Regions from separate parts of the Pseudalkalibacillus sp. JSM 102089 genome, predicted to be linked through region 2. Evidence: predicted binding sites of a transcription regulator. Region 2 holds the regulator's gene; the other holds the start of a gene.
The links. The regulator LexA, encoded in region 2, represses DNA repair genes until DNA is damaged. The targets are predictions, from matches to a motif close to CGAACATATGTTCG.

Region 1 (16,609 bases), on a different contig from region 2:
AAATGATTATTGAAACCATTGAGGAAGCAGAGGCAGGTACGAAATGGGCAATTGGAACAGAAATGAATCTTGTGAATCGGATCATTCAACAGCATCCAGATAAAAGAATTGTTTCTTTAAACCCAAATATGTGTCCTTGTCTTACAATGAATCGAATCGATATGCCCCACCTTCTTTGGGCGCTTGAGGAAGTACAAAGTGGAAAGAAAACGAATCAAATAATCGTTGATCAAGAAACATCCTTCTACGCAATTAAAGCATTGAATCGAATGCTTGATCGAGCATGATGGATAAGGAATCAGACATGATGTTTGATTCCTTTTTTTTAAAAGAGAGAGACACTATACATAGCTACACTTACTCCTGCATATTAATGTGATGATCTTATCCTTTAAAAAAGGTAGCAATCTGCCCAGTCACGCATACACTGTACTGAATTTCATTGTACTGATTACAGGAGGGAGTTTTTTAGTTTGAAAATACATGTCGTTCAAAAAGGCGATACTTTGTGGAAAATCGCTAAAAAATATGGTGTTGATTTTGAACAACTAAAAGCTGTTAATTCACAGCTTAACAATCCTAATATGATTATGCCTGGTATGAAAGTGAAAATACCATCTGGCGGTGTTCCGGTAAAGAAGAAGGAAATGCCGATTAAAGAAATGAAAAAAGAAATGCCTAAGAAAAAAGAAAAGCCAATGATGAAGCCGAAAGAGAAGCCTTCAATGACTATGCCGATCAACAATGAATTGAATATGAACATGAACATGAATATGAACATGATGCCTCAAGAAGAGAAGCCTAAAAAGGTTAAGCCAAAAGAAATAAAGCCTGAAAAGAAAATGAAGCCTGTTGAAAAGAAAGCTGAGAAGAAAGTAGAAGAGAAAAAGACAGCTGCGAAGAAACCTGTTGAGAAAGCGAAGAAAACAGAAAATTTATTCTATCCAATGAATGACGAAGAAGTGCTGAGCGAATTTGAATCCTCATCAATGGAAATGCCTCCACCGCCGATGAATCAGGGCTATCCTAATAATGTAGCGGGGGCAACGAATTATGCAAACAAAGAATACAATGGAGGTTACCCGGGGTATCCAACTTCTGTAGGCGGAGCGCATATGGGCTTCCCGAACAACCAGAATATTGCTGGTGTATATGATGGTTATGGGAACAAAAGTAATCAAAATGGCTCTCCAGGAGAAGTGGCTGGGATGTATCAAGGCTATGGAAATAAAGGTGGCTATCCAGGTTCAGTTGCAGGAGCAGAAATGAATAATTATGGCCATAAAGAAGAGGAAAACTCTGAAGTAGCTGGGGCTTATGAAGGTTATGGTCAGCCGAATTTCGGTGCGCCTTCTGGGAATGTTGCAGGCGCGTATAATCAAGGTAACGGCTATCCTAATCAGAATGTAGTAGACGCATATCAATATGCAAATAAGAGTTCTGTCGGTGGGGCTAATAAAAGTAATTATGGAATGGGTGAAGAAAGCTCAGATGTAGCAGGAGCAAGCTATGGTCATAAAGCCAATCAACAAATGTCAGGCTATCCAGGATCAGTAGGTGGCATGCAATATGATGGGAACCAGGGTTACCCAAATCAAAACGTAGCGGGTGCGTATGAAGGTTACGGGCACAAAGGGAACAATGGTGGTTATCCAGGATCAGTAGGTGGCATGCAATATGATGGGAACCAGGGTTACCCAAATCAAAACGTAGCGGGTGCGTATGAAGGTTATGGTCATAAAGGAAATAATGGTGGTTATCCAGGATCAGTAGGTGGCATGCAATATGATGGGAACGAGGGTTATCCAAACCAAAACGTAGCGGGTACGTATGAAGGTTATGGGCACAAAGGAAACAATGGTGGGTACCCAGGATCAGTAGGTGGCATGCAATATGATGGGAACCAGGGTTACCCAAATCAAAACGTAGCGGGTGCGTATGAAGGTTACGGGCACAAAGGAAACAATGGTGGATACCCAGGTGCTGTAGCAGGTGCAGCTTCCGGTTATCCTCAAATGAATATGGGCTACCCAAATGTCGCAGGTGCTTCAATGAATGGGAATGGTATGCCATCACCTTATGGCCATAAAGGAAATGAAGAATATCCTGAAGCTGTAATGGGAGCTTATGGCTATCCAAATGAGAACGTAGCAGGCATGATGATGCCTCCGGGTTACCCGAATCAGCCAATGGTATCACCTTATCAACAGCACGACTGTGGATGTGGTGGGAATCAGAACGCATCACCATATCATCAAATGCCGCAATATGCTAATCCGGGATTTGTTCAGGGAGCGAATAAAGCGCCAATGATGGATGATTACATGGGCATGGAAAGTAGCTATGCAGAATCACGCTAAGGAAAAAGAGGACGGTATCCTGGAAAGGGTACGTCCTTTTTTTCTTCATTTAGAACGTGTTAATTCACTTGTTTGGAAGGGCAAATTGATTACTGGGGTATCAGTTTATATGAAAGGATCTTTAAAAAAGGAATCGTTAAGAAAGCAAATATACCTCTCACATCACTGTTCAGATTCTTTTATTACTTTCATTCCATTTCCAGATGGCGATTGGCTTAAGGAGGACGGGGGACTATATTTTGCCTGTATGAAAACAATGAAGGGACGAATGCTCAATTACTCATTGAAAGAAGACCGGCTTCTAGCGATTGAGAAAGTAGCACACTTTCATCAAGAAAGTATAGGATTAGTCAGTAAAGATATTTTTCCCGTATCACTTACTCGTAAGTGGACGAACCGTTTAATTCGCTTCAAGAAGGAAGTAGGATCTTCTCTAATATCTGCAAATGAAAAACAATTGATTCAATATTATATTTCTGTAGGGGAAGAAGTCATTTCGGGTATGACAGCGATCGAAGAATTGGAACGAAATGCTCTCCGTGATAAATGCATTGTTCACGGCGACCCCGCACATCATAATTTTATCTTTCGTACGGATACATTATTATTGATTGATGGTGACCTTGCGAACTATGCCCCTCATGAATATGACTTTTTACAGTTAATGAATCGAATGCTGTCTCACTGTAACTGGTCACTGGATGAATGGTCAAGATCTCATATCCCGACTGTTCGACATTGCTTAGAGAACCCTTTGTTGTGTAGGCTTCTAGCCTATCCTGCCGATTTCTACCGAGAATGGTTGATGAACCCAAATGGAAGAAGTGCCCTATTAGTTAAAGTGGCACAACAAAACGATCTTAGATCACGGTTTATCAACTCAATTCTGAAGTAGGTCCCTCTGTTACCTAGAACTAACAGATTAAAATGAGAAGCCTCCTCACATTCTAAAGGTGAAAGGAGGTTTTAAATATGAAGAAAACAGTCTTGACGCTTTCAACGATGATGCTCGCAGGTGGTTTGATCGGCTGTACAGCTGATAATGAGGCGATGGATACGCGTTATAACGATTCCGCACGTCCAATTGGTTACTACACGAGTGAAGATAATAACGGTGATTACCGTGAAGGTGCAGTAACGGATATGATTGATCGTGACTATTCGAACGGAGTTAAGTCCCCTGACAAAAAGCAAATCGATAAGCGAAATGGCATGAATGGCCCTGGATATATGCGTACAGATAACAATTATTCAGGTTATGATAATGAGCTTTCTACACGACTAGCTAAACGAATCAATAAGCTTAAGAACGTGGATGATGCTCGAGTTATCGTATATGGTGATCAAATTATGATTGCCGTTGATACAAACGACAAAAACGATGCAGATGTTAAAGACAAGGTTCGCAGCGAGGTAGCAAAAGTAACAAAGCAAAAGAATGTGTCAATTTCAACAGATGAAAATGTGTTTGGTCGAATGGGCGATGTTAATAACCGCCTCGAAGATGGAGATGGTTTTGAAGAGGTACAGGCAGATGTAAATGGCATATTAGATGACATCGGAAATGCTGCAAAACGTCCATTTGAAAACAATAAATAACAAAAATAACGAGCGGGCAGTAGCCTGCTCGACTACATATGCAAAACTCTTTTCGGAGACTTGAGCCCTATGATATAGTTGGGAAATCAGTTCATTTGAAAGGAGTTCTCTTAGATGGCAGGACATTCCAAATGGAAAAATATACAGCGTAGAAAAAACGCTCAAGATGCTAAACGTGGAAAAGTATTTATGAAGCTAGCTAAGGAAATTTTTGTAGCTGCCAAGCAAGGAGGGGGCGATCCAGAAACGAATCCCTCATTAAGGCTTGCTGTGGACAAGGCAAAATCATCAAATATGCCTAACGAAAACATTGATCGCGCAATTAAGAAAGCTACAGGGGACTTAGATGGTGTTCAATATGAAAACGTGACGTACGAAGGGTATGGCCCAGGTGGTGCCGCCATTATGGTTCAACTACTTACCGATAATAAAAATCGAGCTGCAGCAGATGTGCGTCATGCTTTTAGTAAAAATAAAGGAAATATGGGTGAAAACGGATGTGTTTCATTCTTATTTAACCGAAAAGGTCTCCTTGTGATCGATCGTTCCGAAAATGATCTCGATGGAGATGAATTGATGCTTCAGGTTATTGAAGCCGGGGCTGAAGAAATGGAAACAAATGAGGATGCTTATGAGATTTATACTGATCCCCAGGAATTTCAAGATGTAAAGCACCAATTACAAGAGAGCGGATTAAGTTTTTCTTCCACTGAAGTCACGATGATTCCAGAAACATACGCCCCATTAGAAAATGAAGATGGGCTTCGTATGTTAAAGCTAATTGATATGCTTGAAGATAACGATGATGTGCAAGATGTTTATCATAATGCTGAAATAAATGATGATGTTTATGATCAATTGTGAGCTACAGTTTTTCTGTAGCTTTTTTTTTATGCATATTCCTCAATAAAATGGAAACGCTAACGGCATGAACTTCTTGAAAATGGAAGAAAGGTGTTGGAAACATATGAAAAGCCTTTATCCACTCCTTCTATTAGGTGTACTTCTTGTTCTTGGAGGAACATCGGCCGTGGCTTATGAAGGAGATGGCATATCACCGGTTACAGGAACCAAAACTCAAGAAAAAGGACCACTAGTCGTTGAAGTTATATTGAGAACAAATTATGCGGACGGTGTTTCAACGAACCAATCTGTATATGAAACTATATGGGCAATGGAAGATTTTTGGAGTCAATACGCTGATTGGCAACTTGTAGATCAGGAAGAAGGACGAATGATATTTGAACGGAATTTAGAAGATATTTCGCCTGCGAGTAAACAAAATGGCCATTTTGGATTAACAGAGGAGGGGGTTCTTACGATATTTGATGGAATTCCGGCAGAAGAGAAAGTCATTCAAACATTTTTTCAAATTGATGTAGGAAAGCTAGAAAGTCAAAGAAGAGAGCAGCTTATGGAAGGAATTCCAGTAGAGTCGTGGTATCAGTTTGAAGACGTCATCCAGTCTTTTTCTAAAATTAAAAAAGAAGAACCTGTCCAGTAAGGGCAGGTTCTTCTTTTGATTTAGACGCTTATCTCCATTTCTAAACGCTCGTCTCCGCTTTTCATCTTTTTATGGTAGAATGGAGAGATAGAAATACATGTTCGTATGTACAGGGGAGAGAGTAGCTTTGATAGAATATATTAAAGGCACGGTTGAATATATTGATACAGAATACATTGTTGTAGAGTCGAATGCGATAGGATATAAAATTTACTGTGGAAATCCTTTTGAATTTCAGAAGTACCGTAATCAATCGATTCAAATTTTTACGCATCATTACGTTAGAGAAGATCTCATTGCCCTTTATGGATTTCCAACACGGGAAGAGCGCCTTTTGTTTGAGAAGCTTCTAAATGTTTCCGGTATCGGTCCTAAGGGAGCTGTGGCGATTTTAGCGACTGGTGAACCTGATAAAGTTGTGAGTGCCATTGAAATGGAAGATGAGAAATTTCTAACAAAGTTTCCTGGCGTTGGTAAGAAAACTGCCAGACAAATCATTCTAGATCTAAAAGGTAAGCTTAAAGGCTTTGGCGCTCCAACTGAGGGATTGTTTGCAGTGGATGAAGTTCAAGAAGAGGGTGCTCATGAGCTAGAAGAAGCGCTAGAAGCATTGAAAGCTCTTGGGTATGCTGAGCGAGAAATTAAGAAGATTAAACCAAAGCTAGTTGAAGAAACGCTAACGACAGATCAGTATATTAAAAAAGCCCTTCAGCTTATGCTGAAGCAATAAGGAGGGAGTAAAGTGGAAGATCGAATTCTATCAGGTGAGCAGGTCGGTGACGACTCATCCGTAGAATATAGCCTCCGTCCTCAGCGATTAAGTCAATATATTGGACAAGAAAAGGTAAAGCGAAATCTTGAAGTGTTTATTGAAGCGGCTAAAATGCGAGAAGAGCCCTTAGATCATGTGCTGTTGTACGGCCCTCCTGGTCTAGGTAAAACGACTCTCTCAGCCATTATTGCAAACGAGATGGAAGTAAATTTGCGTACAACATCAGGTCCTGCGATTGAAAGACCTGGTGATCTTGCAGCTATATTAACCGCCCTTGAACCTGGGGATGTTTTATTTATCGATGAAATACATCGACTACCTCGAAGTGTTGAAGAAGTTCTTTATCCTGCGATGGAAGACTACTGTCTAGATATTGTAATAGGAAAAGGCGAAACGGCAAGATCTGTTCGTTTGGATCTGCCACCATTCACCTTAGTAGGCGCTACGACAAGGGCTGGACTATTAACGGCGCCTTTACGAGATCGTTTCGGCGTACTGAGTAGATTAGAGTATTATCTTGAAGACGAACTTCAAACTATTTTAATGAGAACAGCTGACATTTTCGATGTTGAAATGGACCACGCTGCTGCCGTTGAACTTGCTCGAAGATCGCGAGGGACACCTAGAATTGCCAATCGCTTGCTAAAACGTGTAAGGGATTTTGCACAGGTGAAAGGGGATGGAGTCATTTCGCATTCACTTGCTTCTCAGGCTCTTGAGATGATGCAAGTCGATCCTCTTGGACTTGATCATATCGATCACAAGCTTCTATTAGCCATCATAGAGAAATTCCGTGGAGGTCCTGTAGGAGTAGATACAATTGCAGCAACGATTGGTGAAGAAAGTCATACCATTGAAGACGTGTATGAACCTTATCTTCTTCAAATTGGATTTCTTCAGCGTACACCTCGTGGACGTATGGTTACTCATCAGGTATACGATCACTTTGGTATGGAGATTCCTCAATAGCGATGGGAATTTCAAAGTTGTTTATTATCTTAGGGATCGCCTTCTTGGCCATTGGTGTGTTGTGGTCCTTTATTGGAAAATTACCTGGTGACATCGTAATCAAAAAAGGAAACACTACGTTTTTTTTTCCGATTGTAACCTCAATAGTCGTTAGTATTGCCTTGTCTTTACTCTTTTTTATTATAGGTAAGTTCAGATAAGGGGCAGCTTTCCAAACGCCATTTTCAACATGGTGGAAGGGGAACTGCCCCTTAAGGGTGCGCCAATAGGTAAAGCTGTGGTAAAATCAATAAAGTTGAACTCTTTCTAGAAACAGTGGTGAATAAAATGAACGTAAATGATTTTGATTTCGAACTTCCAGAACGGTTAATTGCTCAAACGCCGTTAAAGGAACGGACAAAGTCCAGATTGATGGTATTAGATCCATTAAAACAAAAGCTTCAGCATCGCGAATTCTCCAATTTAGAGGATTACATAAATCCCGGTGATTGTCTTGTGTTGAATGATACACGAGTCATGCCAGCTAGGTTGTATGGATCAAAAGAAGAAACAGGAGCTAAAATTGAAGTGCTGCTTCTTAAGCAAATGGAAGAGGATCAATGGGAGACTCTTGTTAAACCGGCTAAGCGAGTGAAGCCAGGCACTGTGATTTCATTTGGCGATGGACGTCTAACAGCCGTATGCAAAGAGTCACTTGAACATGGCGGACGTGTATTAGAGTTTCAATACGAAGGCGTTTTCTATGAAATTCTTGATCAGCTTGGCGAAATGCCTCTTCCACCATATATTACTGAAACGCTCGATGATCAAGAACGATATCAAACTGTTTTTGCTAAGCATAGAGGATCAGCAGCAGCACCAACTGCTGGCCTTCACTTCACAGAAGAAATGCTTCAGCGTCTTGAAGATAAAGGCGTTCATGTCGCATTTATTACACTTCATGTGGGTCTTGGCACTTTCCGACCAGTTTCCGTCGATAATATTCTTGAACATGAAATGCATGGGGAATTTTATCAACTGACAAAGGGCACGGCTGAACTGTTGAACAGTGTAAGGGAATCGGGAGGCCGAATCATTTCTGTCGGTACTACTTCAACGAGAACACTTGAAACCGTGGCATCAGCACATGATGGACAATTTGAAGAAGCTTCGGGTTGGACCGACATTTTTATTTATCCGGGTTATACTTTTAAAGCAATCGATGGGCTGATTACAAACTTTCACCTGCCTCAGTCAACATTGATCATGCTAGTGAGTGCCCTTGCGGGAAGAGATTTTGTGCTTTCTGCTTATCGCACGGCTGTTGAGGAAGAGTATCGCTTCTTCAGTTTTGGTGATGCAATGTTGATTTTGGAAGGGAGTACGAAAGAATGACAGAACCAATTCGCTATGAATTAATAAAAACGTGTAAACAAAGTGGGGCGCGTCTTGGAAAGCTGCACACGCCACATGGTACGTTTGATACACCGATGTTTATGCCTGTTGGAACACTTGCGACAGTGAAAACGATGAGTCCAGAAGAACTAAAAGAAATGGGCGCTGGCGTTATCCTTAGTAACACGTATCATCTTTGGCTTCGTCCTGGTCATGATATTGTCAAAGAAGCTGGTGGCCTTCATAAATTTATGAACTGGGATCAGCCGATTCTTACGGATTCTGGAGGATTTCAGGTCTTTAGCTTAAGTGACCTTAGACAAATTGAGGAAAAAGGCGTTCATTTTCGGAATCACATGAGCGGTGAGAAGTTATTCTTATCTCCAGAAGGCGCAATGGAAATCCAAAATGCACTCGGTTCTGATATTATGATGGCATTCGATGAGTGTCCTCCATACCCAGCAGAATTTGATTACATGAAAAGTTCTGTTGAGCGTACGAGTCGCTGGGCTGAACGATGCCTGACAGCTCATGAACGAAAAGATATCCAGGGGTTGTTTGGAATTGTTCAAGGTGGAGAGTATGAAGAGTTAAGAAAACAAAGTGCTGAGGATCTTGTTTCACTTGATTTCCCGGGCTATGCTATTGGAGGCCTTTCAGTAGGTGAACCGAAAGACGTGATGAATCGCGTGCTCGAGTTTACGACGCCTCACCTTCCAACTCAGAAACCTCGTTATTTAATGGGGGTTGGTTCACCAGATTCTCTAATTGACGGAGCTATTCGAGGCGTGGATATGTTTGATTGTGTTCTTCCTACTCGTATCGCGCGAAATGGAACACTAATGACTAGCAATGGTCGTCTAGTCGTTCGAAATGCAAAATATGCACGTGATTTCCGTCCGCTTGACGAGAATTGCGATTGTCATGTTTGCCGCAATTATTCAAGGGCGTATATTCGTCATCTTGTAAAATCCAATGAAACATTTGGCTTTAGATTAACGACTTACCATAATCTCTATTTTCTGTTAAACTTGATGAAGCAAGTTAGGCAGGCGATTATGGATGATCGTCTCCTGGACTTTAAGGATGAGTTTTTTGAACAATATGGGTTTAATAAACCAAATGCGAAAAACTTTTAATCCATAGATTGTATGATTGCTGGAAAGGGGTGAAATGAATATGGGTTCTACGTTAATGAATATAGTCCCGCTTCTACTAATGTTTGCGATTTTCTATTTCCTTTTGATTCGCCCGCAACAGAAGCGTCAAAAGAAAACGAAAGAAATGCAAGCCAGCTTAGAAAAAGGAAATAAAGTTGTAACGATCGGTGGTATGCACGGCATCATTGATGCAATGGATGAAGGTACAATTACAATCCGTACTACAGACGGTACAAAAATGGTGTTTGACCGCGCGGCTATCCGCGAATCAATCACTGAAAACAGCAAGTAACATAATAAAGAGCGTCCTCATCAGAGGGCGCTCTTTGTTCGTCTAAGCCTCTCGATGATTTCCGCCTCTAACATTTACCCCCATGATTCCTCCTAGAATGCAAATCAGACCATAACCAGCATGATAAAGCAATTGTTCAAGATTCATGTTTATTCTGTAACCCAGATACTGAATAAGAAAGAGGAGAATGACGTACATAATGGCTGTTCCTCCTCCTAGTAGCCAACCGCGTTCTCCTCCTTTCCCACCTGAAATAAATCCACCTATAAAAAATGCAATAACTGTAGCAACAATAATGAATGGGCTCAGTCCGTTTTCTGATACAGATGTGAAACGAAGAATTAAAGAAAAAAGCACGCTAGTTGCAAGCACAATCACGATTATTGCTAATAGCCCTGCGCCCATACTTGAGACTGCATGTTTCGATCTCATGGTCTTCCTCCTTAAACGAGATAGTTTGTACATTCTATTCGTTTGAGAAGGAAATAGAAGTCTATTCATGAAATCGAACAGCTCGTCATACGATGTTAGAAACGGGACAGGGAAGGGGCAGCATGGATTGGAAATGATCATCGCGCTCATCATATTTGTTCTTGCTTACGTCGGCATATTAACTGAGAAAATTAATCGTGCGATCGTTGCCTGTGGCGGTGGTCTTCTCATGCTACTTTCAGGAATTACAACCACCGATTCTGCTTTCATGAACCACGTTGATTGGAATACGATTGCATTATTGTTTTCAATGATGATTCTTGTCTCCATTACAAGTCAGAATGGATTGTTTGAATATATTGCCATCAAACTTGCGCAAAAGGTACAAGGAAAACCGCTGCCGCTACTTGCTGTAATAGGGACATTGACTGCAATTGGATCAGCTTTGTTAGATAATGTGACGACTGTTCTTCTTCTCGTACCAATTACACTTACCTTGACAAGGATACTTAAAATTACGAGCATGCCCTTTTTAGTAACTGTTATTTTATCTTCTAATATAGGTGGTACAGCAACATTGATTGGTGATCCGCCGAACATCATGATCGGGCAGGCTGTTGATCATTTAGACTTTAATGATTTTCTATATAACCTGGCACCAGTGGTTGTTGTCATTTATGCTGTGATCATGACAGGTCTTTTATTTTTATATCGAAAGGGATTGACTGTAGACGACGACCATCGACAGACGTTGCTTCGAATTAATGCAGATGATTATTTAAAGAGAGGACCTCTTCTTTATAAATCGTCGATCGTTCTGCTAATGACGATTTCAGGCTTTCTGCTACATCCTATTTTACATACAGAGCTAACTAACATTGCGATGGCAGGAGCGGTCCTTTTATTACTCATCACACAAAATGAACACAAGATTGAAGAGGTATTCGAGTCAATTGAATGGGTGACCTTGTTCTTCTTTATTGGATTGTTCATTTTAATCGGTGGATTAGAGGAAGTAGGGATTATTGATGAAGTGGCGAGAAGTATTCTCTTATACACGGACGGCGATTTGCCTAAAACATCGCTTGTGATTTTATGGGGATCTGGTTTTCTCTCAGCCTTTTTAGATAATATTCCATTTGTAGCAGCGATGATTCCTGTCATTACGGAATTTTCGGGTTATGGAATGACAAACCTTGATCCATTGTGGTGGTCGCTTGCCTTAGGCTCTTGTCTTGGGGGGAACGGAACGTTAATCGGTGCTTCAGCAAACGTAGTAGTAGCAGGTCTAGCGCTGAAAGATAAACAAGAAGTTCGCTTTATTGAATTTTTGAAAATCGGAATACCTGTTGTTTGTGTGTCACTTGCCATTAGTACAATCTACATGTATTTCCGCTACTTGCTTCCCTATTATTGAGGGAAGCTTTTTTTATTTGGACTAAGATCATCCTGTCTATGGTTCACACGTTATTTTAATGAAATGTAAAAATCCGTTTTTTCAATACATTTCCTCATGCTGAGCTGAAACATGGTTACACTAATCAAAACAAGACTGGAAGGAGGGATTCAGGGATGGAATTTATGACAGTCATAATGAGGACACTTGTTTTGTATTTTGTTATCATTTTTGTTTTTCGAGTCATGGGAAAACGAGAAATTGGTCAGTTAAGCATTCTTGATTTTGTTGTCTCCATTATGATTGCTGAGCTTGCCGTTATGTCAATTGAAGACCCTCAAACGCCAATGATAAATACAATTGTTCCAATGGTCATTCTAGTACTTATTCAAATGATTATGGCTTATATTTCATTAAAAAGTGAGAAGGTTCGAGAAATTGTAGATGGAAAGCCATCTGTTTTAATTGATCGTGGTCGAATTGATGAGGTCGAAATGAAAAAACAACGGTATAACTTTGATGATTTGCTTATTCAACTGAGAGAAAATAATGTTGCTTCTGTTTCGGACGTGGAATTCGCCATCCTTGAGCCTTCTGGAAAGCTATCTGTCATTAGAAAAGAGGAAGATAATAAGAAGGAACACCCAGAGACATTGATGCCACTCCCTCTCATTCTCGACGGGAAAGTACAAGAGGAACATCTTGAACGAATTGGAAAAACAGCTTTATGGCTTCGTCAGGAATTAAGAAAAGTGGGTCATAAGGATATTAAACGTATCTCATTCTGTTCTCTTCATAAGAATGGAAGCTTTTTTATTGATTTAAAGAATGAAAAAAGGTAACCAGAGCGGTTACCTTCTTTTTTTCCTCTTCATTTAATGCACATATTTTCCGATAAGAGGAATTCTTCTAAGATCATTTCGGTTAATTAACCCAAGTAATAGAAGAAGGATACAATAAATAATTGATGTTACACAAATAGCAACAAACGTACCGAGTATATCTGATGATGAAGAAGCGAGGTTCTCATACAGAAAATGACCAGCAACTCCGGCACCAATAATGGACGCAACCCCTTTCAATAAATCACTCACTACGATGGAGAAACCAATCGCTTTTACGAGTGTTGCAAAATGGAGAAGCGTTACAAGTAATATTCCAATAACAATCGCTAGAGCAGCCCCCATAATGCCAAGTTCAGGTCTTGAAGCTAGGAAGAAAATTGCGGTGAGCTTTACGCCTGCTCCGATGAAGCTATTGATCATCGCTGCTTTAGCTAAATCTAATGCTTGAAGTGCGGCCGCAAGTGGTCCTTGAAAATAATAGAAGAAAAAGAAAGGAGCCATTACTTGCACATAGATAGCTACATGAGGTGCTTGATACATGATATCCATTAAAGGAACGGCAAAAATATACGTAACAACAACTGAAAGGCCACCTGCAACCATGGATAGTCGAATCGCCTGGCTGAGACGATGCTGAATCTGTTTGTATTGCTTCTGAGCGTGAGCCTCACTGATCGCGGGGACGAGTGAGACTTGTAAGGAATACGTAATAAAAGTAGGCAGAAAAAGGAGTGGGATGGCAAGGCCTGATAAATGCCCGTATTGTGTGGTGGCAAGCGTTGTCGCGACACCAGCCATCGCCAGACTACGGGCAACCATGATTGGCTCAAAGAAATAAGATAACGAACCAATTAACTGGCTTCCTGTTGTAGGAAGTGAAATTTTCATTAAGCTGTTAAATGTTTCCCTCCCGCCTTTTAAATAATTGAAAAAACCGCTTCGAATTTTAATGCGCTTCTTCATTTTGAACATTGAGAACATAAATAGTAAGGAAGCAAGTTCTCCGAGAACAACGGAAATCATTGCGCCCGCAGCTGCAAACTCCACACCGTATGGGAGGAAAGCCCCTGTTAGAACCGCTACAAGGCAAATGCGGACAATTTGCTCGATTACCTGGGAATATGCAGAAGGTCGCATATTTTGTAAACCTTGAAAATAGCCTCTTAGCACAGAGGAAAGAGCTACAATCGATACAACTGGAGCGATAGCAATAAGAGGATAAAAGGTACGGTCGTCTGTGAAAACTTCTTTTGATAAGAAAGGTGCAGCTAGTACCATAATTGTCGTAAAAATGACACTAAGGATAGTGGTAATGGAGAGCGATACAATTAAAATTCGTTTAATCTTTTGTCGATCTCCTTCGGCATCCGCTTCCGCGACCATCTTTGAGATTGCAACGGGGAGTCCCATACGTGTTAATGTAATGGTTAGAATTAGCGTAGGGACAGCCATCATATAAAGACCGACACCTTCTTCGCCCATCACACGAACCATCACTATACGGTTAATAAAGCCTAGCACCTTTGTAATTAACCCGGCGAGAATGAGAAAAAGAGTCCCTCTAAGAAAGGTTTGCTTTGACATATTCACCCTACTTTCTATCCAGTATACACCTGCGAAATTGTAGAAAAGTCTAGATATTTTTTATCACTATGTATATGCTTATTAGGGGACAAAGCATGACAGGCATATAGGAGTGTTTCAATGAAAGAAGAAATTAAACAATTTGTCGTAGAGAACCTTGGTTTTCTACCTCATGAAGTGATTGTAGTTATTGTTTCAGCGCTTCCAATATTAGAGTTGAGGGGTGGATTACCTCTCGCGTATACCTTTGATTTTTCATTTTTAAAGGCGTTCTCACTTAGTCTTTTAGGAAATGTGTTACCGATTATTCCATTGCTTCTTCTATTTCAGCCGTTAAGCAATTGGCTAATGAGATTTGGCTGGTATAAACGATTTTATGACTGGCTTTATCATAGAACGATAAGCAAAAGTAAAAATGTTGATAAGTACGGTGCAATCGGGCTTATTCTTTTTACTGCTGTCCCGCTTCCGACGACTGGGGCATATAGCGCATGTGTCGCTGCTGCTTTATTTGCGATTCGTTTTAAATATGCTTTTCTTTCCATCCTCACAGGAGTCATTATTGCAGGCCTTGGGGTTGGCGCAGCGATTTATTCCATTTTTTAATCCAGGGTTTAAAATGTTTGAAAGGTTATAGCGCCTCTTAATTTAATGCTATGTTGAACGCTAGCTTATTTGAGAAAGGAGACGGCGAGATGAAAGAGTGGAAGAAGGAAATATCCCCAGCGCTTGAAAGCAAGAGAGATGAGTTTTTGCTGTTAGGGTATAGTGGAGCGACCATGGACGAAATCTGGGAATGTCTCCTTGCACGCCTTGAAAGAAACAATGAATTAGAAGAAGTAAAGTTGCACAGACTTGTGAATGAAATTATGCGTTTATCGGTGAATGAATATATGAATTGGTTAACCATTCATGCATATAAAGGCACGAAAACGTTTGAAAGTCAGACTTAGAAAAGACTAAAATTGACAGAAAAATTCATATTTCGATATAATAGCTAATATTGTGTGCTATCCGTTTTACATATGCATTAATGTTGGGGGTTTAGAGAGGAGTTTTATTCCATGGTAAAAAAAGGCCGGATCGTTGCGTTCTTTTTGATCGTCCTTTTACTTGGCGGATTAATTGGAACAACCGTCATGGGTGTAACAAAAGATATTAAATTAGGCCTTGATCTGCAGGGTGGATTTGAAGTTCTATATGAAGTAGAACCGGCTCAAGAAGGCCAAGAACTTAGTCAGGACCTGTTAAACAGCACAGTAAGCGCTTTGTACAAGCGTATTAACGTATTAGGGGTTTCAGAACCTCGTATAACGATTGAAGGGGAAGATCGCATTCGCGTTCAGCTTGCTGGAGTGAAAGATCAAAACCAGGCGCGTGAACTTCTTTCCACTCAGGCTGAGCTCACCTTCCGAACCACGGACGATGAAGAGAAAATGAGCGGAGCCGATCTTAAAGAAGGCGCCGCCAAGGTTGTATTTGATAACAACCAACCCGTTGTTCAGGTAACGCTTAAGGATCCCGAAAAATTTGCAAATATAACTCGAGACCTCAGTCAATTGCCTCAGCCGGATAATCGACTAGTGATCTGGCTTGATTATGAAGAAGGCGATTCTTATAAAGAAGAAGTTACAAAGCCAGCTGATGAACAGAAATTTATTTCGGATCCGGCTGTTAATCAAGTGCTTTCTCAAAATACTGTAGTCATTTCAGGACCACCATTTCAGCTTGAAGAAGCTGAAAATCTAAAAGAGCTTTTAAACGCAGGTTCTTTACCGGTTCAGCTAGATGAAATTTATTCAACTTCAGTTGGTGCACAGTTCGGTGAACAGTCTCTTGATAAAACGGTTATAGCAGGATTTATTGGAGTCGGTTTGATTTTCTTATTCATGCTGTTCTATTACCGTTTGCCGGGAGCAATTGCGGTGATTACGTTAACTACGTACATCTATTTGATTCTTGTTGTCTTTAATTGGATGAACGCAGTATTAACTCTTCCTGGTATTGCTGCACTCATCCTCGGCGTAGGGATGGCGGTTGATGCAAATATTATTACGTATGAACGAATTAAGGAAGAGCTTCGTTCAGGTAAATCCGTCATGTCGGCCTTCAAGGCTGGGGGAAGACGTTCATTTACAACTATTTTTGATGCGAACATCACGACGTTAATCGCAGCAGGAGTTCTATTTGCTTATGGCACTAGCACTGTTAAAGGATTTGCTGTTATGCTAATTACTAGTATTGTTGTTAGCTTTTTGACTGCTGTTTGGGGTTCGCGAATTCTTCTCGGCCTATGGGTCAAGAGCAGGGCACTGAATAAAA
Region 2 (16,609 bases):
ATCAAACATAACAATTTCTGCGGTTTCATCTAATCTCCTCAAACGAGCTGCCGCTGTTGAGCCACCAGCTACGCCACCAACAATTACAATTTTCTTACTCATACGATCGTCTCCTTTTTAATTACCTATAGGGGTATTTGACTCTTTTATTATATTTCATTATTGTGGGGAAAAATGTGATGGTTCTCACATTTAATTGAATAATGACACATCTAGTAACACTGAAAATGCTTTTTGTAAAAGTTATCATTCAGGCTTAATCACAGTGAAACCTCATGATCGAACTTTTCTGTTAGACTAGGTGAATCGGCTCGAAGAAGTGTGACAATCACACGGCATATAGGTTGCTAGTAGTTACATATCTTTAATTTTTATTTATCTATCAAGTTGCTAAACTTCAGCTAGAATCGGTAGGAGGAATTTACATGAATAAATCTAGATTAACCGCACGAAAATATATTGCTTCATCTACTTTGGTGGCCGCGATGGTCTTTTCTCCGGTCTTAAGTGAAGGGGCATTTGCTAAGGTCGACTCAAATGACGTGAAGCAAAGTGATTCAGTTAGTTCATCATCACTTAACGTTCTGAGCGGGGATCGTGGCGAGGCTGTTACGGCACTACAAACAGAACTGGAATCTCTCGGTTATTATTCATATAACTTGGATGGTATTTATGGTCAGATTACAGAAGACGCCGTTGAAGAATTTCAAGAAGACGAGGGACTTACTGTAGACGGTATAGCTGGACCTGAGGTTATGGGTGCGCTATCCTCAAGTGAATCCGAAGCGACTGAAACGTCAGATGACGCTCCTACTGAATCCGTTTCCGAATCCGAAGTGGTTTCCATTGCGGAAAGCTTAATTGGAACGCCATATGTATGGGGCGGCACGACACCAGACGGGTTTGACAGCAGTGGCTTCATCCAATATGTGTTTAACGAAGCTGGAGTCGACATATCACGAACGGAACGTGATATGTGGAAATATGACGGGACAGAAGTAGATTCTCCAGCAATCGGAGATGTTGTCTTTTTTGAAGGGACTTATGATGTAGAAGGAGCTTCACATAGCGGAATCTATATCGGCGACAATAAAATCATCCATGCTGGTAGCGGCGGTGTAGAAGTCACTGATCTTAGCTACGACTTTTGGCAAGACCATTATTTAGGCGTTAAATCATTCAAATAACCATCATATAAGGCCAGCGTGATTTATAAATAATCGCGTGGCTACTTCAAGAGGGATGCTAATCATTTCATAAGATGATTAGCATCTTTTTTTGCAGTTCATTGAGCGCTGCATGAAATCTTCTCATTTATTTACAATCGTCATCTGTATGGATATCATAGATATTGAGAAAAGATATCTTGTGTAATGAAAGTGAGATTCAATCATGTCAAAACATCACGCACTACAAAACATCTATCAAAGAAAGTTAGCGGTAAGCGTTGCTTATATTGTGTTGGTGTCCCTTCTTACGTCAATGCTATTTTATCCGGAAATGTCATACTTCCATGGTGTGAACCATCTATTCTTTGAAATATTTTTAGCTATCTACATTTATGGCATTTGGGCTTCTTTGTTAAGTGACGTCTTAGCCTCGATTCTATCGGATCGAACTAGATTACGAGAGGTGTATGGATCAGCGTTCTTTCATATCGGGGCTGGAGCACTCTTTGGCCTTGGGACCATGGCTATCGCTGTTTCGTTTTTCTTATTGGATCGCTTTTTCATGAAATACATAAAAGTAAATTGGACGATCCCTTTCATATGTTTTGGAATTCTAGTTCTCATTTTTATTCTAAACTTGAATAACTATTTTCCGTCTTAGTTAAAAGATCAGTAGAATAATCATAAACAACTATGGAGGTTAGTTATGGATTACATACAGCACCTACGTTCTATGGTAGGTCACGAGAAAGTCATTATGGTCGTAGCGGGGGCGATGGTTTTTGATGATGAGAATCGATTGCTGTTACAGCTTTGCACTGATAGCGAGTCATGGGGACTGCCAGGTGGGTTTATGGATTTGAATGAATCGGTTCAGGAAACGGCAAGACGAGAAGTATTTGAAGAGGCGGGACTTGTGTTGAAAGGCATGTCGCTGTTCGGGATCTATTCTGGCCCCGATAAAGAAAAAACGTTTGGTAATGGCGATCAGGTGTCACCGGTTCAAATTCTTTTCCGCTGTCATGATTTTGAAGGTAAGCTACGAGGAAGTGACGAGTCGTTGGAGACAGCATTCTTTTCACTAGCTGATCTTCCGGAAAACCTCTTCAGTGAGCACAGACTTATGATTAATGATCTTGTAAGTGGTAAGGAGCAGCCTATCATTGGGTAATAGAAATGATTCAAGTAAGGCAACATATTAGAGGTTAAATGTGAGATAGTAAGAGAGATTCGCCGTCTTTTCATTATTTGATATAGTGATCTTCCAACAAATCACTTCAACGAGTATATAGGAGGGAATTCAATGCCAAAGCGGAAAGTATCCGTATACATCGCAACTAGCGTTGACGGCTACGTTGCAACAGAAGATGACTCACTCGACTGGCTTTTTAAAGTTGATCCAGAAGGTGACGCGGGTTATGGGGAGTTCATGAAAGATGTTGACACACTCATCATGGGGCGACGTACATATGACTGGATAATGGAACAAGAGAACGGGGTTAACCCGTATGAGGGAAAAGCTTCCTATGTGTATACGACTCAATCACGAGAAAACACAGACGATGTTACATTTACATCGGAAGACCCTTCTTCATTATTGAGTAGATTAAATGAGCAGGGTGGAGAGACAGTATGGCTGATCGGTGGCAGTGTATTGGTTCATGAATTTCTTGAGAAGAATTTGATTGATGAATTCATTATCTCGCTTGCACCAGCGTTAATTGGAAAAGGAATTCCATTATTTCAACACAGTGAGATCAAGCATGACCTGGAGTTAACCGATGTGCGCCAGTATGGTCAGTTTGCACAGCTTCATTACTTAGTGAAAAAAGGATAATGTAAGATATTGAAAAAGCCGTTCAATCAAATTGTCCAAAAATCGTTTGGGCACATTGATGAACCGCTTTTTTTATGCGATTTTGATAAGAAAATGCTTGAAGGACGCAGTTTATTGGTAAAAATATGGTATTGTTTAATAGTAGATGAATGGGATTATGAAAGTGATTCCAAAAAAGTTATTGGAGGGTTTTTTTGTATTTACTATTATCGATCTTTTTAGCCTCTATTTTTAGGGTTCATTTTGATGATGACTGGGCCACTAGTAGGTGGAATTGTAGCGTTTGGCATCGTTGCTGGTTGCCTTTTTCGTGGACTGTATCTCCTCCATGACATCCATCACAGAGTTTCTAAGATTACCCCAGAAAGAGATAAAGTAAAAGAAGCTTATCAAAAGTACCTAAATGAGCGTGAAAGCTCTTCCTCTTGAAGAAGTTGATGAGAGCCTAGCTTTAAATATTGGGTAAGTAAGTAGGATAAAGATTAGAATTGGAAGATAAGGTAGAAGCACATTGTATCTCATCTAAGAATATCAAAGAATGGAGTAGTGGTAGTTTGGATAATGGACCTTCCTTGTTGATCTATTTGATGACAATCATATTGTTGGGCATCACTGTAGGATCTTTCGTATTATTTATAAGACGGCTGCTTATTAATTCAAAAGTTAATCATAAGCGAACGAAAAATGTTGAAGAGAAGCTCGATAAGATTATCGAGTTGCTAGAAGAAAAATAATTAAAATATGTCCGTATGAAGAAGTGGAAGCTTGAGTAAATCTGATTGTGGCGTGTATGCGCGCAGTCTTTTTTCTATTTCTGTTTAACGGTGATCGAAAAGGAATGAGAAATTCCTAGTTCCTTAAAATAAACAAGAAATAACAGTCCCGCTATTTAGTTAAAGAACGATTCATTAGGAAGGCGTGATTTCTATGACTCTGTTAAGAAAAGTTAATTTGTTATTGGCAATCGTAGCAATAGGAATGGCTTTCAATCATTTTTTTATTTTGCCTAACGCGATTTCTAGTCAAGTCTTTATCTCATTTTTGTTTGTCATGTTTCTACTGTTTGGAATCGAAAAAATAAGAGAAGAAGAACAAACTAAAAAAATAGCCAATACATACATTGTTACCGCGGTTATACTTTTCATTCTGTTAATGACTGATTTATTATAAAAAAATATAAACTAATGGAAACGCCTGCGTCTCAGAACAGAGCTTATTTCATAACATAGTAAACTATAATTAAATTATGTAAACTAGAAGGATGATTATATGCCGGACTGGTCCTACCATGTCATGTTTAAACCTTTTCTATCAAAATGGAGTCCCGAAGCTTCAAGAGAGTTTATTCATCAGTCCATGAATCGTATCGCTTCACTTCCAGGTGGACAGCATCTCATTCATTTTTTAGGAAGAGAAGAGGTAGCGGGTGAGCTGATGGTTAAGATCGAAGACATTACTTTTCCAGGCTGTGTGGGTCTATCAGGCAAAATTGATCCTAGACTTTCTGGTTTAAAAGGATTTAGCCATTTGGGGTTTGGCTGTATTGAAATTGGTCCGATTACGAAAGAGCCATCTGAAGAATACACGAAACCAACGAGGCTACAAAATGGAAGTATTGCTTTTTCTGAACAGGGAGAGAGAGCGGGCCTTGCAAAGACGCTTCAACGGTTAGATCAAGCCAAGTTGGTTCAGCCCGCTATGTTCCAGTTAAGCGGTAAAAGCGTTGAGCTGATTGAGATCGCTAGAGCTTTAAAACCTTATAATGGTGTTTATGAAATCCATTATAATGAAATCGATTTTACGAATATGGATGTGCTGAGGTCCATTCGAGAATGGAAAAGCATTTATGTTCGAGTGCCAGGTAATCAAATTGAAAAAGCTGACTTGGATTCTATTTCTCCATACATAACGGGTGTTGTGATTGATAAAGTGCAAGGTTTAGATACGTTAGCAAACCTTGCGATACATAAGGAAGCGTTAGCCTATTGTCAAAAAGAATTTCCTTCATTACGATTGGTGACTGTGGGTGGAGTGAAAGAGCCAGAAGATGCTCTACAGCTAGTGAATAACGGTGCTGATTTGTTGTTCCTATCTGGTGAATATGTCGAAGCTGGGCCAGGGTTGCCTAAGAGAATTTATGAAGCGATGAACGATAGCGCATTTGAAGAAGAAAGTCGTGGATGGAAAGACTACTTTTTGTTTGGATTATTTATCATGATCGGTGGCATGATTGCTTTAATGTTAAGTCTCACTTCGATCGTTTTACCATATGATGAAAGGTTTATGCAGCTAACTCGTCAGGAGCTGTTGCTCTTTAATGAACGACTCTTATGGTTTATGGCACATGACCGAATGACGTTAGCTGGAACGATGATTTCTGGTGGCATTGTTTATATGACGCTGTCTTATAACGGAGTTAAGTACGGAATGTTGTGGGCAAAGCAGGCGATTGATATTGCCGCAATTATCGGTTTTCTAGGCATCTTGCTTTTCATTGGCTATGGGTACTTCGACTGGTTACACTTGCTGTTTTGGATTGTGTTATTACCCTTTTACTTTAGAGGATACGTGAAAACGAAAGGTATAAAGAGAACGCCAAAATCACGAAACCGTCGGAATGACCAGGCATGGCGTAAAGGCGTTATTGGGCAATTTTGTTTTGTTATGCTTGGATTTTCATTTGTTCTTGGTGGAGTGATTATTGCCGGAATTGGTGTGACAGGGGTTTTTGTCCCAACGGACTTACAATACATCTGCATGCCAGCGGATCTCATTCAGTCCTTCAATGATCGATTGATCTCAGTCATCGCCCATGACCGTGCTGGATTCGGAGGAGCGATGATTAGCGTTGGATTGTTAGTGCTCATGTCTGCTCTCTGGGGCTTCCAATCGGGGAATACATGGCTATGGTGGATGTTTCTTATAGGAGGATTACCTGCGTTTGTAGCAGGAATTTATGTACACATTATGATTGGCTACACGACGTTTATTCACTTGCTTCCAGCTTACATCGCTCTTGCGCTATTTTTTGGAGGATTATATTTTTCAAAACGTTATTTGATGGCGAAGTATTCATCTCGAAGAATTAGTGCTGAATCTTCAATTGTTTAATGGGGTCCTATTTTAATTAGAAGCTGAAGTTCACTTTATGGGGCTTCAGCTTTTTTATATGAATTATTTCCTCATATCATCCTAAAGTCGTAGAGAAGTTCATTCATTGTTCTAGCGCCATGATGCTGGAGAAAGCTTAAAGTATACGTATGTAACAATTAGATTGTTGAAATAACCTGCTTATATATGGTAATTGGAGGGAACGACGATGAAATTTCAAGATTTTAACGCAATGCAAGTTCGAATAGCTAGGCCGACCGATCAATTTGATAAGGTTATTCAGTTTTATGAACATGGATTAGGCTTGCAGCGAGTGGCTGAATTTACTGGACACGCAGGATATACGGGAGTGGTATATGGTTTACCTCATCTATCTTATCAACTAGAGTTCACGTCACATGAAGAAGGTAGCCCTTGCCCTGCTCCTACTGCTGATAACTTAATCGTTTTCTATATTCCAAATGGAGAAGAGCTGAAGAGCGTAGCAAAAAGACTTAATCAAATAGGGCATAGGGAAGTAGAACCTGAAAATGTGTATTGGAAAGAGAAAGGGATAACGATTGAAGATCCTGATGGCTGGAGAGTTGTACTAATGAATACAGAAGGGATTTAAACTTAATAGATACGTAACATTTATACTTGTAGTTGGAATTGAGTGTGGAATAATATGTTAAAATCAACGGTAAGGATAAAAAGGATTTATTATATTGAAACTGCTCACACCAAAATTACGTAAAGCGTCACCACGTTAAAAAGGAGGAGGGGACAAATGACACCTGTTATCTTAACAATTATCACGGTTACAGCCTTAATTGTAGCTACATTTATTGTTTTACGGAAAAGAAAAGCGGCTGGATTGACCGGTATAAAGAGTGCTTTAACGCCAGTGTTTCTCTTTCTCATTGCGATCGTGAACCTTTTAGCTTACTGGTTTGATTTCATGGGAATGATTAACTGGGTTGCGATGATGGTTTTTCTCTTACTCGGTGCTTATTTCACTAAGTACTCCTTGAAAACCGAAAACAACACTTAATCTGTTGTTTTGACTGAAATTGTGTAAACGATGGTTGTTCGGATTGCGTTGTTAGCGACGATGATGCTATCGATGCTTGTTTATATCTACCGTCACTCACTCTTCAATAGGCCTGAAGACATTAAACTGCTTAAGTCCTTGTAGGGATTTGATTGTTACATGGATTGATTCACGATAGGTAAAGTTCTACTATGAATGATTTAGCGTGGGGGAGAACATGATGGAAGTTAAAATACATAAACTTCAAGAAAGTGATGCGGAATCATTGTTTCACTTTGAAGTCGCAAACAGAGTTTATTTCAATAAGATGGTCCCAGATCGTGGAGAAGATTATTATAAATTTGAGACGTTTAACGACAAGCTCGTACAATTAGTAACTGAACAATCTCTCTGTTTATCGACCTTTTACCTTATAAAAGATGAAAATGGCACGATCTTAGGAAGAATTAATTTAGACTTCAGTTCCATCAACAATTGCGCCGAGCTTGGTTATAGAATTGGTGAAGGTTATACCGGCAATGGAATAGCAACTAGAGCGCTCAAGCTTTTATTAGAAAAGACAACCAATCTCGAAGTCATTCAATGCATAGTAGCTAGAACAACTCAAGATAATGTCGCCTCACAGAAAGTACTTGCGAAAAATGGTTTTACACATGCTTATACGGATCAAGATGAAGTCTTATTGAACGGCAAGTTTGTATCGTTGCTTCATTACATATGGGAAAAGGAAGCCCGTTGATTATTATGATCAGCGGGACTTTATTATTATCCAGCTTGCCTTTGTGCAAGCTCTTGATTAAATAAGAGAAGAGCGGATGTATTATCATCTGCTAACTTTAACCTCTCTACGATCGTAAGCGTTTGTGCTTCTTCATCAATTTGTTCTCGTAAGAATTCCTGTACAATAACTGTTGTTTGCGGGTCGATTTTTTTAATATAGTTATAGGCCTGACGGTAGGAATTAGTGATATTTTTTTGATCCATATACGCTGATATTGCTAGGTACAACGTTGTAGAAATGTGTTCGATTAGAATCAACCTGTTTAACAGGTCTTGAACTTCCTTCTGTACCATTCCATCCACCTCGTCATCTTCATATAACTCAATGTACTAAGTAGTTATTTGTCTCGTTACACCATAAAAAGTTTAGTAGAAACAGCCGCTTGTTTGAATTAGATGACTCATTAATATTTTGAAATAGGTTCAAATGGCATTTTTAGTGACAGCTTTAACAAAGCCATAAACTAAAATTATTATATATTATTAAAACCCCTTTGAATTCGTATGATCGAGTTTAAAGGTTTTTTGATTTTTTCATAAAAGTAACCCGTTTCATCTTGTTCATGATCTTCATATATTATCGTATGATCAGTTGAAGTTAAGAAAGAGAAATAAGACAAAATTCACAAGGAAGATCTTCTATCAAATTCCAGAAAAGCAAAATGTCTCTGATAGTTTGCAATAACTTAATGTAACTGTTCCGGAACTTGGCGTTATCGTAGAAAAAGGTAATTGAACAATGTATTTTCAAACTAGTCGAATATGTACACCCTGTCCTAACGCAATGCATACAATATATAAGGAAATATTAAACAAAGGGTAACTTGAAGTAGATGAAAAATTTAATTTATCATGTTTCGAGCCTACTATATTGTTAGAAAGGATAACTGATTATGGCTTTTATAAATCGATTTTCAGTTAATAATTGTGGAGCAATTACATTTACAGGAAATACCCTTGGGCTTAGTGGAATTAGTAATACACCAAATACGGCAGGAACAGATGGTACAATTGGTGCCTTCATTACGCTTGATAGTGCTTCAACTGTCGATGCCTTTCCTCCACCAGCAATCATAGGATCAGCTGGTACAACGACAGACTACACGGAAAATGAATCTCAAGCTGTTCTCGTTCTACCTGTGGGAAGTACGGTGCTCTATGCTGAATTGATTTGGGGAGGATTATATATAAGTAATGATGAAGACCTGTCGGCATTAATAGATGATGACATTTTATTTTCTACTCCGCTCGTAAGTGACACCCCGATTACACCTGATCCTATCACAGCAAATGAATTTAACGGTTTTTATATGCGATCAGCAGATGTTACAACGCTAGTGCAATCTGCTGGAGCAGGAACGTTCAGTGCTGGAAGCGTGCCAGCAATTGTTGATTCAACAGGTTTTGTTAACCATGCGGGGTGGACGTTAGCAGTTGTTTATGAAAACACAGCATTAAATAACCGTAATATGAATCTTTATGTTGGAGCAGATGGACAAGTAAGTAACGGTAACCCGATTGACGTCCCGATAACGGGTTTTTTAACTCCTCCGAGTGGTGACGTAGATGCAAGAGTGCTCTTGAGTGCACAAGAAGGTGACGCGAATATTAGTGGGGACCAGGCGGAATTCGGTGAAGACGCCTTATCGCTAACGAATTTGTCAGGGCCTCGTAACCCGGCAGGAAACTTCTTTGGTTCGCAAATAACAGATGATTCAGGAAATTTAGATACGACTGGTTCTTACGGTGATCGAAATCAAAACCCTGGTACTCCTGGGACAAACATATTGGCGGGAAGACAGGGATGGGACATTAGCAATGTTGATGCGACCAACTACTTACCAAATAATCAAGCATCTGCGTTATTTCGATTTAGTTCCACAGGTGATCTTTATATGCCTAATGCGCTAGGCGTCCAGATTGACTTTGGGGAAGCAGACCTAGAATTGGATAAAGAAGTGAGTAAAACAATCTCGTACGCTGGAGACGTTTTAACATACACCGTTACAATAACAAACGATGGCGTAGTAGAAGCTGACAATGCTTTTTTTGAGGATCTACTTTCTGATGGTTCAGAGTTTATTCCAGATACGGTGAAGATAGACGGCGTTACCCAACCGGGACTAGACCCGGCGGTGGGCTTCTCTTTAGATCCAATTCCAGCAGGAGATTCACGTGTGATCAGCTATAAAATACGTGTTGGTAGCAAGTGTTTTATTATTAATGAAGCAACTCTTACGTATAGCTGTGGTAAAGTTGCAACTAGTAATTCAGTGATTACAACAGCTTGTCAGCGGTGTTGCGGGGATGACGGTGGGTGTTGCTGTTAGTGAAAGGATGCTGTATTTATGCTCAGCATCCTTTTTTTATGTTATAGAGATTTACTACCCCTATCAGTGACTGTAAACTAACTGATTGCTAGATAGAAATATTTTTTAGAAATAGAATAAATAAAAGATGGCATTTTTCTAAATATTTTGAAATAATTGGAAGTGGTTAGCTTTCCATATATTTATGAAAAAAAGGTGGGGTATCGTATGTTTAGGTTAAAAGTGAATGAAGAGGTCTCCTTAAAGTTACTTCAAAACGAAGATGCGCAAGAGCTATTTGCATTGGTTGACCATTCGAGAGATTATTTAAGGGAATGGCTGCCCTGGGTAGACAATATGAAAGAAGAAGAGGATTATTTGCCAGTGATTGAAATGTGGCTAAAGCAGTTTTCTTCACATGATGGATTTCAAGCAGGTATTGTGCACAATGGAAGATTAGCAGGCATGGTTGGATTCCATGGCATCGATTGGTCTAACAAGAAAACGAGTATTGGCTATTGGCTATCTGATAAGTTCCAGGGTAAGGGGATTATGACAGCTGCCGTTAATGAACTAATTGTTCAGGCATTTGAAGAATACAATTTGAATCGAATTGAAATACAGTGCGGGATAGAGAATGAAAAAAGTCAGGGAATCCCTAGACGTCTTGGTTTTAAACCAGATGGAATCATAAAAGACGCTGAATATTTGTACGATCACTTTCATGACACTATTCTGTACAGTCTTCTCTCGAAAGAATGGAATGAATATCGTGAGAGTTAATAAACGAACAGAATTTCAAAATACTTTATCGTATAGGGGTATGAATGAGGTGTATTAATGGGAAAGTTATACTTTTATAGCGATCAATTAAATGAAACACCCGGCAACCGAAGATTAGATGAATTATTGTTTAGTGGGGGAAACAAAAAGATTAGCTACATACCTTCAACGGAGGATGAAGAAAAGAATTATTTCGGTACTAAAGTGAATTATTATCGAAACTATGGAATCGAGAATATCATGTTTTTCGATTTATACAGTGAATTTGAACCTACGAAAATAGAGGAATTATTGAGTTCAGATATAATTCATCTCTCAGCAGGTAATCCGCTGGAATTTAGTAAGGCTCTTAAACATCGGCATATGATTCACGTTCTTTTAGATTTCTATAATCGCGGAGGAATTCTTGTTGGGGTGAGCGGAGGAGCGGTTCAACTCGGTAGATCTACAAAGCTATTTCAGATGTTTACAGAAACAACTAGCGAGGCGTTGTACCAAACTTTGGGTCTTGTCGGTTTCGAGTTTTTACCTCACTACAATCGCTGGAGTTCAGATTATAAGAGTAAAGTTTGGGAGTATGTTAAGAGAACAGGAACAACTGTTTATGCAGCGAATGACGGCGATGGAATTATTTTTGAAGAGGGTAAACTACAAATGATAGGTGATATAGTAGTGATGAATAGCGAGTTGTAATGGTACTATCTCAGTAAGATATGGTACATCACTACATTTGCTTGTTTTATAGGAGGACTAAAAATGGATGTATTTGAAGAATATTTAGCAAAGATAGAGAACCTGCAGCACCGAGAGCGAACGGAACAAGTTTTGACCTGGGTACAAAATGAATTTCCAAACCTGGTGCCGAAAATTGCCTGGAATCAGCCAATGTTTACAGATCACGGAACATTTATTATTGCCTTTAGCGTAGCAAAACATCATTTGGCTGTTGCCCCTGAAAAGAATGGAATTGTTCATTTTTCTGAAGAAATGAAACTTGCTGGCTATGACCACACTAAACAACTAATGCGTATTCCGTGGGGTAGTTCAGTTGATTTTTCATTACTTAAAAAAATGATCGAATTCAATATTCATGATAAGGCAGACTGTTCAACTTTCTGGCGCAAGTGAATAAATAGGCGGGACAGGCTTTTATTCGGATCAACCGATTGATCGCCGCTATATGAGATTACATTTAAACTAAATGAAGTTCATTAAATGATAGCTAAGCTTATCTATATGTCGAAAGATGCAGAGAAAACGTCACGGTTTTCTATAATATAAGTATGTTATCCATACATGATCCACTTCGAATGATTCATTTTTGATCAGAATACTTGTAATAGTTTGAAAAATGCAACCTCCCATCTCTACAATAGAAGATAGTTCAACTAGAAGGGGAGGAAAACAGAAATATGAAATCTAGGGAATGGAAATATGGGATTGCGCTTTTTCTTGTAGGGATGTTAACTTTCGGTTTCTCACCGTTAACTGGAAGTGCCAAAGGTGATTGCTTTAACACTGATGCGGCGCTAACACCAGAGGAGCAGCGAATGGAAGACGGTGCCCCTATCCCACAGCAAATTATGGATAAGGCGAAGTTTACAGTTTTTGCAGATGAATTTAAGGAAGATTTGTGCAAAGCGAAAAGTGTAAAAAAAGCAGAGAAAGTGATCGAAAAGCATGGTGAGAAGCTGTGGGATACGGCTGTGGCTCGAGCTCAGGGCGAACGAAATGATTTAGGGGAACTAGATCGTTATGATGATCGCCCGCTATATTGGACTCGATTACATATGACTGCTGCCCTCAGGCAATGGGAACCATCATATACAGTAACGGAGAAAAAGCAAGAAGAACTGATGAAGAAACTAGAGTACACGTCAAGGGGAATTACTTCTATTGATTTTCCAAAAGGGAAGAAAGTTAAGCGCGTTTTAGTAAGTGGATTTGATCCATACCGTTTAGAACAGGAATTTAGGAGATCAAACCCTTCTGGCGCTGCAGCGCTTCAAATGGATGGGAAAGTCGTTTTGACGGAAGAAGGTCCAGCTTTTATTCAAGCAGCGAATTTTCCGGTACGATGGGATGATTTTGATGAAGGAATCGTTGAAGATACATTTGGACCTTACCTGGTTAATAGTAAAGAGCAGGTGGATCTCATGATGACAATCAGTCAAGGGGGTCCAAAAGCTATGACCATCGAAGGGTTTGCCGGGAGATGGCGCACAGGGGTTGGAAACACTCTTGAAGATCGCTCAGAAGTTATTCCGACAGTGAGCAATTGGCCGATGCCTGAAAAACTGCCGGAATTTATTGAAACAACGCTTCCTTACAAGGAAATGATTGCAGCCAATACTGGACCATGGCCGGTGGAAAGAGGCGATGAAGTATGCGAATGGCTCGCACCAGAATATCGTGATAAACCGTATGAATGCCATGAAGGGGGTCCGACTGAAGGATCAAAAGCTCGTAAAGGAGGAGGCGGAAGCTACTTATCGAATGAAAGTCAGTACCGATCCAATCGTGTGCGAATTGGGATAGGAGCTTATGATATTCCGGGTGGACACCTTCACGTAGCCGCTCAGGAGTACTATCCTGAAGATCCTTCCGTTTATATCACTGATGAGTTCCAAAAGTTCCGTCAGGCGACAGTAGATCAAACAGTTGAATTAGTTATAGCGGCTTCAGAGGCTGCTGAAAAGTAACCGTTTAAGAATAATGTTAGAAGTATACAAAACCGCTCTTCATTTAAATGAAGGGCGGTTTTGTATAGCCTGTAAGAGTTAAAAGTAGGTCGGTGAGGTTGGTTGTAATGTAAAGCTACACCCCTATGCTCTTCAAACTGCGATCATTTACACAGACGGAGGGATTAATAAATAAAAGAAGAGAAGAAGCTCGTATTGTTATATTATAGCCCAGAAAGCTTATATAACATAAAAAAAGAAGCGCACGCAGCGCTTCTAGTGAATGGAGCGAAAGACCCCAATTACTTTACCAAGAATAGAAACGGAATCAAGAATGATCGGTTCCATCGATGAGTTTTCCGGTTGAAGTCGGAAGTAGTTGCTTTCTTTAAAGAATCGTTTAACAGTTGCTTCAGCTTCATCTGTCATCGCGACAACAATATCACCGTTATTTGCAGTTGGTTGTTGCTTCACAATGACCATATCACCGTTATAAATACCAGCTTCGATCATACTATCCCCTTCAATCACAAGAATAAAAGTATGCTCTTCATCCTGTGCAAACTGCTCTGGAAGCGGGAAGTATTCTTCTACATTTTCAATGGCAGTGATCGGTTGACCAGCAGTTACTTTACCAATGACGGGAACGTTTACAGTGTGTTGACGAGGAATATCGATTGTTTCATCAAGACCAAGCACTTCGATAGCTCTTGGTTTTGTTGGGTCTCGTCTGATATACCCTTTTTTCTCGAGTCTTGCCAGGTGGCCATGGACAGTGGAGCTTGAAGCGAGTCCAACAGCTTCGCCAATTTCTCTTACAGAGGGTGGATAACCCTTTTGCTTAACTTCGACTTTAATAAAGTCCAGAATGTCCTGCTGACGCTTTGATAGTTTCATAATATCTGGCACCTCGTTCCAATCTATCTATTTGTTAGTAGTATACCAGAATTTTTGTTCGCATACAAACATAAGTTCGAAGAAATTAGTTGACACGAACAGAGGTTCTGATATACTAAAAACAGAACAAATATTCGCATATGGGGTGATTGGGATGAGAAAGCAAGCTGGGGGCTTGTCTGGAGTTGATTTTCTTGTCATTATATCTTTTGTAGCTGTGTTAATTATTGTGTTTTTATCTTTGCGAACAGCTGCAGCTGAGGAGTATGATCGTTACACAACGGTACAATTGGAGCAGGGAGATACTGTTTTAGAAATTGCGGAAGAATTCCGTACTGCACATGAGTTGTCTGATCGGAAGTTCGTCAGCTGGGTTGAAGAAGTGAATAGCATTGATGCAAACCGAATTACAGCAGGAGATACTCTCATCATCCCTGTTGAAGCGAACGCTACCGCACTTGGGGGTAAAGAATAAAGTATGAACGCCGTTATTTATTGTCGGGTAAGCACAAAGAAAGAAGCACAGGAGTCTTCTCTTGCCAGGCAAAAAGAAGAACTACAACGATTTGCATCACAGTCAGGTTTCATTATACAGCGCTTGATTGAAGAAAAGCACAGCGGGTATGACATTGATCGCGATGGCATACTCGAGGTGCTTGACTTATTGAAAGAGGGGCATGTTGAGGCATTGCTCATTCAAGATGAAACGAGACTTGGGAGAGGGAATGCAAAGATCGCTCTTCTACATGCCGTCCATAAATATGGAGGGACGATTTATACAGTGAATCAAAACGGAGAACTTCAATTGTCGGAATCTGATTCGATGGTTCTTGAAATCGTTAGTATCGTTGAAGAATTTCAGCGCAAGCTTCATAATCTGAAAATTAAACGTGGAATGGACAAGGCGGTTAAAGAAGGCTATCGACCGCAGCGAAACCTCAGCCAGCAAAATCAAGGTGGGCGTGAGCGGGTGGAAGTTCCAATCGAAGAAATTGTTAATCTACGAAACCGTGGTCTTACGTTTAATGAAATAGCTGCAACGCTAAAAGGATTTGGACATCACGCTTCGAAAGCAACGGTACATAGACGTTATCAGGAATATGTTGACGAGCAGAACGAGAAGCACTAAACTTGTCTATGTTCAAAACATGCGTTAGCATGTGAGATACAAGTTTCAGTAAAGGAGCTATTTTACATGCCTTTTGAAGATAAACTCCAAAGAATTAACGAGCTATCTCGTAAAGCGAAAGAATCATCATTAACAGAAGATGAGAAAAAAGAACAGAAAAAGCTACGTAAGGAATATTTAGCAAATTTCCGTTCTTCTTTCAAAAACCAACTTCATTCTATAAAAGTTGTAGATGAAGAAGGTACAGATGTAACACCTGAAAAGCTTAAGGAAAGTAAGAAAAACCGTCGCTTTCTTCAGTAGAAAATAGCCTAATTTTGCGAAAAGCAAAATTAGGCTATTTTTATGGTTGCAATTTTTCGAATATTCGTTATACTGTACTATAACAAGATGTACTAATACAAAACGGAGAGGGCGGATATGATGTTTGTTGTAACTGATTCTGCAGCTGAGTTTTACAAAAATGAGATGGAACTTGGTAACGGTGATTGCTTAAGGTTATTCGTACGCTACGCAGGGAGTGGAGACAGCGGAGGTTTTTCTCTTGGGGTCATGTCTGATAAGCCTTCATATGATGATTATAAGCAAGAAATTGGAGGAGTTACGTACTTCGTTCGACCGGACGATCAATGGTTTGTTGATCGAATGAAGCTTGATTATGATGAGAGATCCGGCGGTGTTCTTTGTGACCTGCCGAGTATGGCATAGCATTCTAAAGACCTGTACTATAACATATATGTTATAGTACAGGTCTTTTTAATTTCGACAAAACTAGTGAAGCCTAGCCTCCATGTATAGACAATCATTTTATGAGAACTCATTTATACTTTCTTTTATATGAGTCGATTCTTGGGTAGGGGGGAGTTATATGAGGCATTAC

Region 1: the regulator LexA is predicted to act here: its motif matches at 5,554-5,567, upstream of ruvA (Holliday junction branch migration protein RuvA).

What each region holds. Positions count from the first base shown of each region.
Region 1 covers NZ_JBEWYW010000004.1:112,721-129,329, forward strand. The annotation lists gene nadA (quinolinate synthase NadA) at 1-287, shown strand, start outside; gene safA (SafA/ExsA family spore coat assembly protein) at 474-2,360, shown strand; gene ABVF21_RS11180 (phosphotransferase) at 2,344-3,255, shown strand; gene ABVF21_RS11185 (YhcN/YlaJ family sporulation lipoprotein) at 3,333-3,959, shown strand; gene ABVF21_RS11190 (YebC/PmpR family DNA-binding transcriptional regulator) at 4,074-4,823, shown strand; gene ABVF21_RS11195 (BofC C-terminal domain-containing protein) at 4,927-5,463, shown strand; gene ruvA (Holliday junction branch migration protein RuvA) at 5,591-6,193, shown strand; gene ruvB (Holliday junction branch migration DNA helicase RuvB) at 6,206-7,204, shown strand; gene ABVF21_RS11210 (DUF2905 domain-containing protein) at 7,207-7,404, shown strand; gene queA (tRNA preQ1(34) S-adenosylmethionine ribosyltransferase-isomerase QueA) at 7,532-8,578, shown strand; gene tgt (tRNA guanosine(34) transglycosylase Tgt) at 8,575-9,717, shown strand; gene yajC (preprotein translocase subunit YajC) at 9,758-10,030, shown strand; gene ABVF21_RS11230 (TIGR04086 family membrane protein) at 10,073-10,462, opposite strand; gene ABVF21_RS11235 (ArsB/NhaD family transporter) at 10,530-11,879, shown strand; gene ABVF21_RS11240 (YetF domain-containing protein) at 12,035-12,700, shown strand; gene spoVB (stage V sporulation protein B) at 12,734-14,287, opposite strand; gene ABVF21_RS11250 (COG2426 family protein) at 14,408-14,893, shown strand; gene ABVF21_RS11255 (post-transcriptional regulator) at 14,983-15,240, shown strand; partial or broken gene secDF (protein translocase subunit SecDF) at 15,352-16,609, shown strand, end outside.
Region 2 covers NZ_JBEWYW010000001.1:448,124-464,732, reverse strand. The annotation lists gene ABVF21_RS02330 (CoA-disulfide reductase) at 1-102, opposite strand, end outside; gene ABVF21_RS02325 (C40 family peptidase) at 426-1,187, shown strand; gene ABVF21_RS02320 (hypothetical protein) at 1,393-1,830, shown strand; gene ABVF21_RS02315 (NUDIX hydrolase) at 1,876-2,340, shown strand; gene ABVF21_RS02310 (dihydrofolate reductase family protein) at 2,473-3,006, shown strand; gene ABVF21_RS02305 (hypothetical protein) at 3,253-3,435, shown strand; gene ABVF21_RS02300 (DUF4083 domain-containing protein) at 3,495-3,740, shown strand; gene ABVF21_RS02295 (dihydroorotate dehydrogenase) at 4,276-6,117, shown strand; gene ABVF21_RS02290 (VOC family protein) at 6,326-6,730, shown strand; gene ABVF21_RS02285 (hypothetical protein) at 6,887-7,150, shown strand; gene ABVF21_RS02280 (GNAT family N-acetyltransferase) at 7,371-7,889, shown strand; gene ABVF21_RS02275 (hypothetical protein) at 7,916-8,224, opposite strand; gene ABVF21_RS02270 (DUF11 domain-containing protein) at 8,824-10,260, shown strand; gene ABVF21_RS02265 (GNAT family N-acetyltransferase) at 10,468-11,022, shown strand; gene ABVF21_RS02260 (Type 1 glutamine amidotransferase-like domain-containing protein) at 11,080-11,715, shown strand; gene ABVF21_RS02255 (iron chaperone) at 11,779-12,150, shown strand; gene ABVF21_RS02250 (hypothetical protein) at 12,435-13,724, shown strand; gene lexA (transcriptional repressor LexA) at 13,980-14,603, opposite strand; gene yneA (cell division suppressor protein YneA) at 14,755-15,075, shown strand; gene ABVF21_RS02235 (YneB family resolvase-like protein) at 15,079-15,729, shown strand; gene ABVF21_RS02230 (DUF896 domain-containing protein) at 15,796-16,032, shown strand; gene ABVF21_RS02225 (HesB/YadR/YfhF family protein) at 16,150-16,437, shown strand; gene sirA (sporulation inhibitor of replication protein SirA) at 16,598-16,609, shown strand, end outside.